Tunturibacter psychrotolerans: one gene and its partner. The protein of the gene in region 2 binds, or shares a complex with, the protein of the main gene of each other region. Links are inferred from orthologs where the notes say so. Each region holds a gene or a part of one and is shown on either strand. Other genes may lie near its edges.

Region 1 (5,924 bases), 1.2 Mb from region 2 along the record:
TGGATTGATTCGAGATAGTCGCGGACGAATTGTTTGTCGAAAGAAGGCTGCGGCCGTCCGGGATTGTAGGAATCTGCCGGCCAATAGCGCGATGAGTCGGGAGTCAGTACCTCGTCGGCGAGAACGATCTGATCGTTTCCCGATTTATCGGTTGTAAGGCCAAATTCGAACTTGGTGTCGGCGAGAATCAGCCCTTTACTGGCAGCATGCTCCGTTGCTTTTTCATAGATCCGGAGTGTGAGTGTGCGTAGCGCATCGGCGTAGCTTTCGCCGATGGTCTTCTGGACCGTTTCGTAAGAGATATTCTCATCGTGTCCGCCTGTGTTGATCTTTGCGGCGGGCGTGAAGATGGGCTCAGGCAGGCGGTCTGACTCGCGAAGGCCCGCAGGGAGTTTGATTCCGCAGACCGAACCGGTTTGCTGGTAGTCCTTCCACCCGGATCCGGAGAGGTAGCCACGAACGACGCACTCGACGGGAAACATCTTGGCTCGCTTGACGAGCATGCTGCGGCCTTCGAGTTGGTCGAGAAACGGTTCGAGTTCCGGAGGGAAGTGTGCCGTGTCGGCCGTGAGTAGGTGGTTTGGGACGATCGGTTTGAGGAGATCAAACCAGAACAGTGAGAGCCGAGTGAGGATCTTTCCCTTGAAAGGAATGCCACTGCCAAGGACATGATCGAACGCAGATATACGGTCGCTAGCGACGAAGAGGAGTTGGTCGGCGGAGAGGGCGTAAATATCGCGAACCTTACCGCGTGCGGTCAGAGGGAGCGATCCAAGGTGGGTCTCTAATATGATTGCTGGCATTGGTTCGACGGTACCACCTTTTGAAATTTGCGATCAGGCCGCAATCTCCAGTAACAGCCTAAGATAAAGGGAAAAGCTTGTCGACAGTTCCTGCGGACTCTGAGGACCAACCCGGACAGCGGCCAAGGACTGTTTTCGTAGAAGGAAAGGGTATGGCAACGGCTGCGCTTGAGTTGCACTCGCCGTCGTTGAAAGGAATGATTCGGATTTTGTGCCGGAGAAATGGGGCGATGGGTGGCCGATAAGAGACGATAAGATCGGCTCCCGTTCTGCCGCCGCCCGTGTTGCCCCACGGTTTGACTTCATAAAAAAGATTGTCACCGACGGGCACTGTCTTGTAAGAGGGAGGGTCGAAGAGCTCGGTAAGCGGTAGAACGATACTCGATGCAAAGACGGGGATTAGCAGGATGGTAGCGCTGAGCGTGGTGAGCCACTTCGGAGACAGTCGCGAGAAGAAAAGAACCAGGAACTCATAGGCGGCAACAGCCAACCAGAATATAAAGATGTTCAGCCGATCGGAGATGGTTCCCCATTTGGTAGCTGCGAAGAACGCCTGTAGCAGAACCAGTGCGATGGACACCGTGACGATGCCAAATCTGAGACGAGGGGAGCCCCCGTTCCAGAAAAACCGCAACAGAAGCATTGCTGCCGTCAACAGAGCAAGGACGGCAGTTGTGAGCGCTATATGCATGCCATTTTAGATTAGCTGCTTTTTGCGGACGAGCGGAGAGGGCTTATGGATTTCTGCCACTTCGCCGGAACGGATTTGGTCCGACAGGACAGAAGATTTCAACGATGCTAAAAAAATGCTGGAGCGAGTGGTGAGCCGCTCCAGCTGCGCAAAGGGTTTGACGATTCACGTGTCGAGGTATCAGGCGACGGCGCGGCGGTTGTCTGTGGAGTCGCGGCGGTTGAGGTTGACGCTGACAATCTTTGAGACACCTGGCTCCTGCATGGTGACGCCATAGATGACGTCTGCCTGGGACATAGTGCGTTTGCTGTGAGTGATTACGACGAACTGAGTGGTTGCGCTCATCTCGTGGATCAGTTTTGCGAAGCGCCCTACGTTGGTTTCATCCAGTGGTGCGTCGACTTCGTCGAGGATGCAGAAGGGGGCGGGCTGGAACTGGAAGATTCCGACAAGGAGCGAGAGGGCGGTCAGCGCTTTTTCTCCTCCGGAGAGCAGTAGGATATTTTGAAGTTTCTTCCCCGGAGGAGAGGCAACGATGTCGATGCCGCTCTCGTTGGAGTTTTCGGCATCGGTGAGTTTCATAAAGGCCTGACCGCCACCGAAGAGTTTGGTGAAGGTGACAGAGAAATTCTCGTTGATGACCTTGAAGGCCTCGTCGAACTTGAGACGGGAGACGTCGTCAATCTCCTTGATGGAGGCTTGTGTGTTCTCGATGGAATCGAGCAGATCTTTGCGTTGAGTTTCGAGGAAGCTGTGACGGGTGACTGTCTCGTTGTACTCATCGAGGGCCATCATGTTGACCGGACCCATCGCTTCAAGTTTTTGCTTGAGGGCGCGAGATTCTTCCTCTTGCGTGTGAAGATCGGCGCCTTCGATGCGGACGATGGTCTGGTCTTCGCGAATTGTTATGGCTTCGGCGCCAAGGTCGTTGAGGCAGGTGGCATCGATGTGCTCGATGTCGGAGGTGAGCTTTGCGGCGCGTGCAGTGAGTGTTGCGCGCTGCTCGCGAAGGGCTTCGGTTTCATGACGAAGTGTGCGGAGACGCGTGTCGAGTTCGGACATAGAAGCACGGAGTCCGTGGGCCTCTTCCGTAAGCCGAGCGCCTTGAGCTACGGCATTGGCACGTACCTCTGAGAGTTCGGCATGCTGGACCGTGAGCGCGGCGGTTTCTTCCTCGCGGCGGAGTTTTTCTGCGCCGGCGGACGAGATTTGCTGATCGAGCTGCTGGATTCGCTGGTTTTGGCCGTTGTAGAGCCGCGTTGTCTGTTCGAAGTTTGCGGCTGCGTTGCGGCGACGCTCCTCTAACCCAGCGAGTGCGGCTGAGGCTGCTGCTGCGCCCTGTTGAAGCTCTTCACGGCGAGCGCGTAGCTCTTCGAGTTGCTCTTGAAGTGCGGCTAAGCTGGCTTCCAAAGTGCCGCGCTCGTTCTCGAAGGCTGCTGCCTCTTGCTGACGACGCACGATCAGGTCAGCTTTCTGATTGCGGGCTTCCCGATTGCGTTCGCTGGTGAGTGCCCAGTCCTGCAGACGGCGTTCAATGCGAGCGACCTCCGCCTCCATTTGCCGTAGAGCTGCTCCGGAGTTTGCGGACTCGCGCTCGGCGTCACGTCGTTCGTGGGTTTTGCTTTCAATCGTCGCGCTGAGGGCGGCAATCTGGTGCTGCAGTTCGATTGTCGCACGGTCGGTCTGGGCCAGATCGTGCTCGGCCTTTTCCAGCTTCTGCTGCACCTCTGCGAGTTCGCGTTTGAGTGCCAGGGGGCCCTGCGTGCGGGGGCGTCCGCTGGTGACTGTGACGTTGTGGAAGGTCTCGCCGCTGGGAGAGAGGAAGAATGCTTGGGGGTTCGAGAGGGCGAGCGAGCGGGCGGTGTAGGAGTCTGGGGCCACGAAACCTTCGCGGAGCTTGGGCAGAATGACCTCGAGGGATTTACCGAAACCGTCGAGAACACGGACGCACTCTTTGAGAGGAACGACTCCTTCGATTCCCTCGATGTTGGTCTGGGCCACGCTTTGCATGCCTTCGGCAAAGGCGAAGTTGGCCTGGGAGTCGTTGGGATGTACGAGGAAAGTGGCGCGGCCTGTGACATCGGTCTGCAGGAGATGCATGCCTGCGTTCGCGGCGTCCCAGGATTTGACCACGACGTAGTTGAGCTCGTCGCGGAGGAATTCGTCGACAACGTTTTCGTACTTGCCGTCTACTTCGAGGAAGTCGGCGAGAGTGCCGACAGCGGCCATGCCATCAGCGTTTTGTTTGTAGGCGTCGGTCTTGAAGAGGTTACGAACGGTGTCGGTGGAATAGCTGTGCTCGCGAATGAGGGCTTCGAGAGAGGTGCGGCGGCCGGTCAGGGTCGCGACTTCGCCTCGTAGCTGATCGCCTCGGCGTTTGGACTGAGACTCCTCGTTGCGATTGGCCTCTATCTGGAGACGGAGTTCAGCGATCTCAGCTTCAAGACGCTTGAGGTGTTCGGTAACGGATTCGAAAGACATTTTGACCTGGCCACGCTGAAGGCCGAGAGTCTCGAGTTCTTGCTTAGCGATCTCGGATTCGGAGAGAAGACGCTCGGCTTCGCGGTCGAGGCCAGCGAGGGCTGCGGCAGCTTGAGCCTCTTCGTTGCGAGTCTGGGCTATGCGCTGGACGAGTTGCATGGTTGAGCGGCGGTTTTGTTCAGCCTGCTGCTCGGCTGCGGCGACGCCACGGACGGCCTCTTGAGCCTGAGCCTGATGGCTCTGGGCTGCCTCTCGTGATCCGGCAGACTCGGCTGTGGCGCTGTTAAGAAAGCTTCGATGCTCTTCGAGCTCGGCGGCGAGGCTGGCGAGCTGTTCGCGGGCCTGCGCGAGGTCGTCGGCGCCGGTTGCGAGACGGTTGGTGAGTTCGGCGATGCGGTCGGCGTTTGCGGCGGAACGGGCTGTGATGCGCTCGAGGTCGACAGCGGATTGATTGGCCTGCGCCCCGGCCTCGCGGATCTGCTGGTCGAGGCTGTAGCCGGAGTTGACGCCCTCAGTGTGCTCGGCGTCCATCGCTTCGACGGTGGTGGCCTGAGCGTCGATCTGGGAGGCGAGCGCGGCGATCTTCTCGGTGGTGGCGGCTTGCTCGATGTCCAACTGTTCCATGCGGCTGGCGAGAACAACTCGGAGGCGGGTGCGGAGTTCGTCACGAAGCGCACCGTAACGCTCGGCCTTTGCGGCCTGGCGTTTAAGGGTGGTCATCTGGCGGGTGACCTCGTCGAAGATGTCGTTTACGCGGGCTAGGTTCTGGCGGGCGGATTCGAGACGCAGTTCGGCAAGGCGCTTTTTCGTCTTGAAACGAGTGATGCCTGCGGCTTCTTCGATGATGGATCGACGATCGTGCGGCTTTGCGGAGAGGAGCTGGCCGATTCGCTCCTGGCCGATGATGGCATAGGACTCGCCTCCTAGGCCAGTGCCCATGAAGATGTCCTGAATGTCGCGCAGGCGACAGATCTTGCCGTTGAGAAGGTATTCGCTGTCGCCTGAGCGGAAGAGGCGGCGAGTTATGGTGAGTTCGCCGGCGCGGACGGGAGCGCGGCCGAACTTGCGGCGACGAATCTTGAGGACAACATTGTTTGGGTTGGCGAGTTCTGCCGCATCTGCGTCGGTTGGAGGTTGAACGATTTGGGGGCCATTGGCCTCGCCCTCGACGACGGTGCCGGGTTGGGCTTCGGCGACAGCTTCCTCGGTTTCGTCGGCGCGTTGCTGGCGGAGGGTGGTCTCATCCCAGTCTGTGGGGAGATTTTCGTCAATGACGATTTCAGGGTCGTCCTGGAGGTTGGCGCCGTCGTAGACCTCAGGGTCGACGAGGGTGAGCGAGACCTCGGCCATGCCGGTGGGCTTGCGGTCTCGGGTGCCGGCAAAAATGACGTCCTCCATCTTGATACCGCGGAGGCTTTTGGCGGACTGTTCGCCCAAGACCCAGGTGATGGCGTCGGAGATGTTCGATTTGCCGCACCCGTTGGGGCCGACAATGGCGACAATGCCCTCGCCGGAGAGCTGAACTTCAGTGCGATCACAGAAGGATTTGAAGCCGAGGATCTGGACTTTTTTGAGCTTGAGCAAGTGCACCTCTGCGGGGCGGACCGATATGAGTGTTCGGGAACTCGCCTCAGTCGAATAGGACTGGTTCAACTGTAGCTGCGGTTGGGTGCGGAATCAACGGGTACAACACCACCTGTTGTGGATAAGACGGGCAAAACACCATAAATGGGTAGGTTGAGCAAGAGAGTCACAAGAATGAGGTGAACGAGTCCCTTGAACTTCAATTCTAGTGTTGATGGGATGGTAATCGCGAGAATCGCGCAGATATTAACTGGCATAGATGCATGTAATGGGAACGGCGCATAGCTTCGCGGGAGGAACAAAACGGACGGTTCCAACAAGGAGATTTTATGGCACACGACGCGCACAAGAAGGCAGCGGGAGCA
Region 2 (5,920 bases):
TCCTGCTCGACGATCGCGGCGAGATAATCCTGCACGAAGGCACCAGCGTCTCCGACTACGCCAATGTCTACTCGCACACCCACGACATCAACAACCAGTCCAACATCACCAACAAGGTGACTGAACTCGGCCCCCGCGCTCGAATCACCTACCACGCCACGGTACTCGCTGGAGCCAACATCGGCGAGGACGCCATGCTCGGCGCCATGGGCTTGGCCACCAAACCCGTCCCTCAAGAGACCGTCTCGGTAGGCATCCCAGCCAAGGCAAAAATCCGGAAAGCCGCATCCCAACTCGCCGCAGAGACGCTCTAGCCACGACTTCGACGACTTTACGGTTCCATCACGCGAACTTCAGTAGACTTGAGTTCTATGAGCTTGCAGGTTGTCGTTATTTTTTTTGAAATCGTTGTTCTGATTCTTGCCTTCAGTGTGCATGAATGTGCCCATGCCTGGGCGGCGTGGCGTTTGGGCGATCCTACCGCCAAGATGCTGGGCCGCGTCACCCTCAACCCGATCAAACACCTCGATCCCCTCGGCTCGATTCTTTTCCCACTTATTTCAATGGTCTACGGAGGGTTCCTCGTCGGCTGGGCGAAACCCACTCCAGTTACTGCCCGCAACTTCAAGAATTACAGGCGCGACGACATCCTCGTCACTCTCGCCGGTCCCGCGAGCAATTTGCTCTCGGCCACCATCGCGCTTATTTTACTCATCCTTGTAAAGCACCTTCTCCCAGACGGACTTCTTTCCATTGCAACCGCTGTCGCAATCGCTCAACATGTTCCTGGGGTCGCAACAGAAGGTCTTCCACAATTTTTCCCCATCGCGCTCTTTCTCTACTTCGTAATTTTCATTAACTTACTCCTTTTCGTTTTCAATCTGATCCCGCTGCCTCCACTGGACGGAAGCCATATTTTGCGCCACTTCCTGCCATACAAAGCCGTTCAACTCTACGACCGAATGGGCATGTTCAGCCTCATCATTCTTTTCTTGATCGGCGGACGGCTCATCTCTACTCTCTTTGTCCCGATTTACAGTGTTTTCAATCATGTCCTCTTCGCTCTGTAGGTGTGGACCGAAAAAGACGAATTGATCATTTGATTCGAGTCAAATCAATGCTGTGACTATCACAGCGGCTCCTTGTCTGTGTCTTACGCCCGTCTTTCGAGGCGAATGCTTTCCGCCACAGGCCGCTCGAATCATTTACCCTTGCATTTGATCGCAATGACTGAAAACACCAACGGCACCCTGACCTCCTTACGTCCCCGCGTCCTTAGCGGCATGCGACCCACCGGCCGACTCCACCTCGGCAACTACATGGGCGCGCTCTACAACTGGGTCAAGCTCCAGCATCAGTACGATTGCTACTTCTTCATCGCCGACCTTCACGCCCTCACGACCGACTACGCCGACCCGACCTCCCTTCGCGAGAGCATCCGCGACGTGGCGCTCGACTTTCTCTCTGCCGGCCTCGATCCGGAGATCTGCACGGTCTTCATCCAGTCGCATGTTCCTCAGCACGCCGAGCTCTTCACCCTCTTCAGCATGTTCACACCGCTGCCCTGGCTCGAACGCGTACCCACCTACAAGGATCAACAGGAGCAGCTCCGCGAAAAGGACCTGAACACCTACGGCTTCCTGGGTTATCCACTTCTTCAATCCGCCGACATCCTCCTCTATCAGCCTGATTACGTCCCCGTCGGTCAGGACCAGGTCGCGCACGTCGAGCTCACGCGCGAGGTCGCCCGTCGCTTCAATGCGCTCTACTGCTCGCAGCCGACCGCGGCCATCGAGAAGGCCCGCGAAGACCACTCCGATAAGGAGATTCTCACCGCAGAGATCTCCGCCAACAGCGTGGTCACTGGCATTCTCCCTGAACCCAAGGTGCTTCTCACACCCTCGCCCAAACTTCCCGGCCTCGATGGCCGCAAGATGTCCAAGAGCTACGGCAACACCCTCATGCTCTCCGAGCCCGAGGCCGACCTGCGGGCCAAACTCAAGACCATGGTCACGGACCCCGCGCGCATCCGCCGCACTGACGTCGGCAACCCTGATATCTGTCCCGTCTTCGATCTGCACAAAGTCTTCTCCACTGAAGAGACGCAGCTAAAAGTTCGTCAGGGCTGCACGACCGCAGGCATCGGCTGCATTGAGTGCAAGGGTTGGCTCGCCGATTCCATCGTTCGTGAGATTGCCCCCATCCAGGAGCGCCGCCGCGCCCTTGAAGCCGACCCGGGCCAGGTCGACGCCATCCTCTGGGACGGGTCCGCCCGCGCCCGTCACCGTGCGATCCAGACGCTCCAGCACGTTCGCCAGGCCATCGGCCTCGAGTAACGACCATGCCCGACGAAACCCTCCCTCACAAATTCGCCGCCGACGAACCCAGTCCCGACGAGCATCCTGTCGAAGCCTCTGATGGTGCAGTCTCTCAAGGCGCAGTCTCCGAAGACGAGACCGTTTCGTCACCCGCGGCTTCTCCGGACGAGATCACCCCTGGTGACAACGAGCCGTTCACGCTTCAACATCCGCCTGTGCCTCCACCATCGTCAGAACCCAAGCGCCCTGCGAAGGACAAAGAAAAAGAAGAGGCGTCGCAGTCTCCTTTTTCGGTGACAGTAGGCCAGGTCTATGATGGCCCTCTCGATCTTCTGCTCGACCTGATCCGCAAGCAGAACATCGACATCTACGACATTCCCATCGCGCGCATCACCAGCCAGTTCCTCGAGTACACCTACCATCTCAAGCAGGTCGACGTCGACGCAGCCGGCGAGTTCATCTACATGGCTTCGCTGCTGATCCACATCAAGTCGAAGACGCTGCTTCCTCGCGACCCCTCCGACGTTCTCAGCGGTGATCCAGAAGATCCACGCCGTGAGCTGGTCGAGCGCCTCCTCGAGCATGAGCGCTTCAAAGCTGCCGCGCAGATGCTTCTCCAGAAGCAACAGATCGAAGAAGCCACGTGGACCAACTCAGGCTTAAAGAACTTTCGCCGCGACATCGGCGAAGCGGGCGCTCCAACACTCGATGAAGACCGCGAGATTGCTGCCGATACCGTCGATCTGGTTCGCGTCTTTCAGGACATCCTCATCCGTCTTCGCGAGCGCCCCATCCTCAACGTCGACGAAGAGTCCGTCACGGTCGCCCAGATGATCGACTACGTCAAACGCCGTCTGCTGATGGAAGAAAAGCCTGTCAGTCTGAAGCGCCTGCTCCATAACACCCATACCGAACGCGCGCTGATCTGCATGTTTCTCGCTATGTTGGAACTTGTGCGTCTGCAGGCGGTTTTACTGCACCAACCGGATCTTCAAGGCGACATTCTTATCAAGAAGACCGAAAACTTTGATCAGGTCTTCACCGACCAGGCACAGGCTCGCGACGATTGGCGCTAGTGGTGGACCTTAGCGCTTTGCCCTGCGGCGAACCGCAGCCGTGAACCACACCAGACCCGTCCCTACCAGCAAGAAGCTCGCCGGCTCGGGAATTGGCGACACCGAAGTATCGATAGCCTCGAAGATCTCCTCACTCGCGCCATCGGCAAAGGCAAAGTCGCCGCCTGAATTCATAAAGACCTGGTCTGCCGAACCGCTGTGCAGGAACGAGAAGTCCCCTTCGGTTCCAACGTAAACTCCGTTTGGATCACCGTTGGAGTTGCGGGCCGTGCCCAATCCCGCGAAGCCCTTGTTACAGACTGTCTTGAAGGCGCTAAACCCCGCAGGAGTTGAGCTACACGGGGTTCCGTCATCGTAGACAAGATCGGGAGCCGACGAGGAAGGAGTTCCAGCCACGCCATCGTCGTAAGTCACGTAACAGGTGAAGCTCGCAAGGCCGCATCCGAAGCTTTGAGTAATGACTACATCGCCGACCGTGTCCAAGCCGTAGATATTCCGGCCATTGGCAGTTCCGAGATCCAAGATCGTGAAAGTGTCGGCGTGGGCCGCCTTAGGGCCGAGAAAAAGGGCGACTGCTAGGAGAGCGATCGACGCGCTCAACCACTGTGCAGTGATTTTCATAGAAAGACCCCCGAAAAGCTGAATTATAGTCCCGGACTCTGCCGACAGCGATGAACAATAGTTGTAGCGCCGGACAGCACTAAAAGCTGGCCTGTCACCGTTTCGAAAGAATGGTGATCAGCTTGCCATGTCCGTTACAACCCCCGGCGTAGTCATGAACTCCTCTTGAATCGGAACCCCGCTCTCACTCTCAAAACCGGCCGCACTGCAAATCATTGCAAACAATCAATCATTAGACCGCAGCACTACCTCTCTTTCGGCTGGCCAAGGGGCCTCCGCGAGCAAAAGACGCATATGTTTCACACTCTTGTAACACTCCATTCGCATTCCCGGCCTATGGTCAAGGTCACGCAATCATCTTGAATCCTAGGCGAAACCACATGGCCACTCCTGTAATACACCCCACCGGTTCATTACTTGACCAGAAGATGGGAAAATCGTCACCCGGCAAGATCGGCGGCATCATCTTTGGCATACTGTTGATCGGCGGTCTCGGCTATATTGCCAACCGCCTGTACTCCGATCTTCTTCCCGTTCACGAGGGCTCGTGGTTCCCCTATTTTCTACTCGGGGTCGCGCTCCTGATCGCGCTCGGCTTTGAGTTCGTCAACGGTTTCCACGACACCGCCAACGCCGTCGCCACCGTCATCTACACCCATGCACTCGAGCCGCACGTCGCAGTAGTGTGGTCCGGCCTCTGGAACTTCATCGGCGTGCTGACTAGCTCCGGTGCCGTCGCGTTTGCCATCATCTCGCTTCTTCCTGTCGAACTCATTTTGAAGGTGAGCAAAGGCTCCGGCTTCGCGATGGTCTTCGCGTTGTTGATCGCAGCTATCCTATGGAACCTCGCTACCTGGTGGAAGGGGCTTCCCGCGTCGAGCTCTCACACCATGATCGGCTCGATCATCGGTGTCGGCGTGGCAAACCAGTTGATGCATGGCAGCAGCGGCGTGAGCGGCGTTGACTGGGACCAGGTCACGAAAGTCTTCAAGGCACTGCTCATCTCGCCTCTGGTTGGCTTCGGCTGCGCGGCCCTTGTCTTCCTCCTATTCAAGGCAGTTCTAAAGGATCCGCGCCTCTACACGGCACCTGAAGGCAAAGCCCCACCGCCGTTCTATATCCGCGCTCTACTTGTGCTGACGTGCACCGGAGTCAGCTTCGCCCACGGCTCGAACGACGGCCAGAAGGGCATGGGTCTCATCATGCTCATCCTGGTCGGCACCGTGCCAACTGCCTATGCGCTCAACCACACCGTCGGCGCCAGCCAGGTACAGACGTTTGCTGCTGTGTCGCAACAGGTGATCGGCGCGGTCGGCAACTATGTTGACCCAAACACCACTGTGGCGGATAGCGGCCCAGAACTTGAGAACTTCGTCAGCACACACAAGTTCTCGCCCCACGCAATGCTTGCACTCCAGGAGATGGTTGGCGACATCCGCAATGAGGCCACCCAATACGGCTCTCTCGGCGCGGTGCCTTCCAACATGCAGGCGAACGTTCGCAATCAGATGTATCTCACCAGCGAGACGCTGCGCCTGATGCCGAAGTACGGTCCCGCGGTCAGCGCTGATGATCAGAAGATCTTCAAGAACTACAAAGGCATGCTGGACAACTCGACCAAGTTCATTCCTCCATGGGTCAAAGTAGCAGTCGCACTCTCGCTCGGTCTCGGAACCATGATCGGCTGGAAGCGCATCGTCGTCACCGTCGGTGAAAAGATCGGCAAGACTCACCTGACGTACGCACAGGGGCTCTCTGCCGAACTGGTTGCCATGCTGACCATCCTCGCTGCCGATCAATACGGCCTGCCTGTGAGTACGACGCATGTGCTCTCGTCCGGTGTGGCTGGCACCATGGCTGCGAACAAGAGCGGCCTGCAGGTGTCCACCCTTCGCGACATCGCGC

What was found. Proteins that work in one complex are often made in the same cells at the same time.
Region 1: the proteins of RBB77_RS22925 (region 2) and smc are in contact, whole or in part, in a crystal structure (PDB 3ZGX), measured with the Bacillus subtilis proteins. The link is inferred for Tunturibacter psychrotolerans from one-to-one orthologs.

Annotation. Positions count from the first base shown.
Region 1 is NZ_CP132942.1:4,264,036-4,269,959, reverse strand. The notes cover bases 1,475-5,924. They hold smc (chromosome segregation protein SMC), read right to left. Parts: upstream 5,560-5,924; coding sequence 1,675-5,559; downstream 1,475-1,674. Other genes in these bases: RBB77_RS17920 (hypothetical protein), read right to left, coding at 1,475-1,494. Outside these bases: RBB77_RS17925 (phosphoribosylaminoimidazolesuccinocarboxamide synthase), read right to left, coding at 1-803; more of RBB77_RS17920, read right to left, coding at 862-1,474. UniProt on the Bacillus subtilis protein: Required for chromosome condensation and partitioning.
Region 2 is NZ_CP132942.1:5,462,223-5,468,142, reverse strand. The notes cover bases 1,396-4,367. They hold RBB77_RS22925 (segregation and condensation protein A), read left to right. Parts: upstream 1,396-2,341; coding sequence 2,342-3,394; downstream 3,395-4,367. Other genes in these bases: RBB77_RS22920 (PEP-CTERM sorting domain-containing protein), read right to left, coding at 3,404-4,015; trpS (tryptophan--tRNA ligase), read left to right, coding at 1,396-2,336. In the rest of the region: RBB77_RS22940 (acyltransferase), read left to right, coding at 1-314; RBB77_RS22935 (site-2 protease family protein), read left to right, coding at 372-1,070; more of trpS, read left to right, coding at 1,227-1,395; RBB77_RS22915 (inorganic phosphate transporter), read left to right, coding at 4,396-5,920. UniProt on the Bacillus subtilis protein: Participates in chromosomal partition during cell division. May act via the formation of a condensin-like complex containing Smc and ScpB that pull DNA away from mid-cell into both cell halves.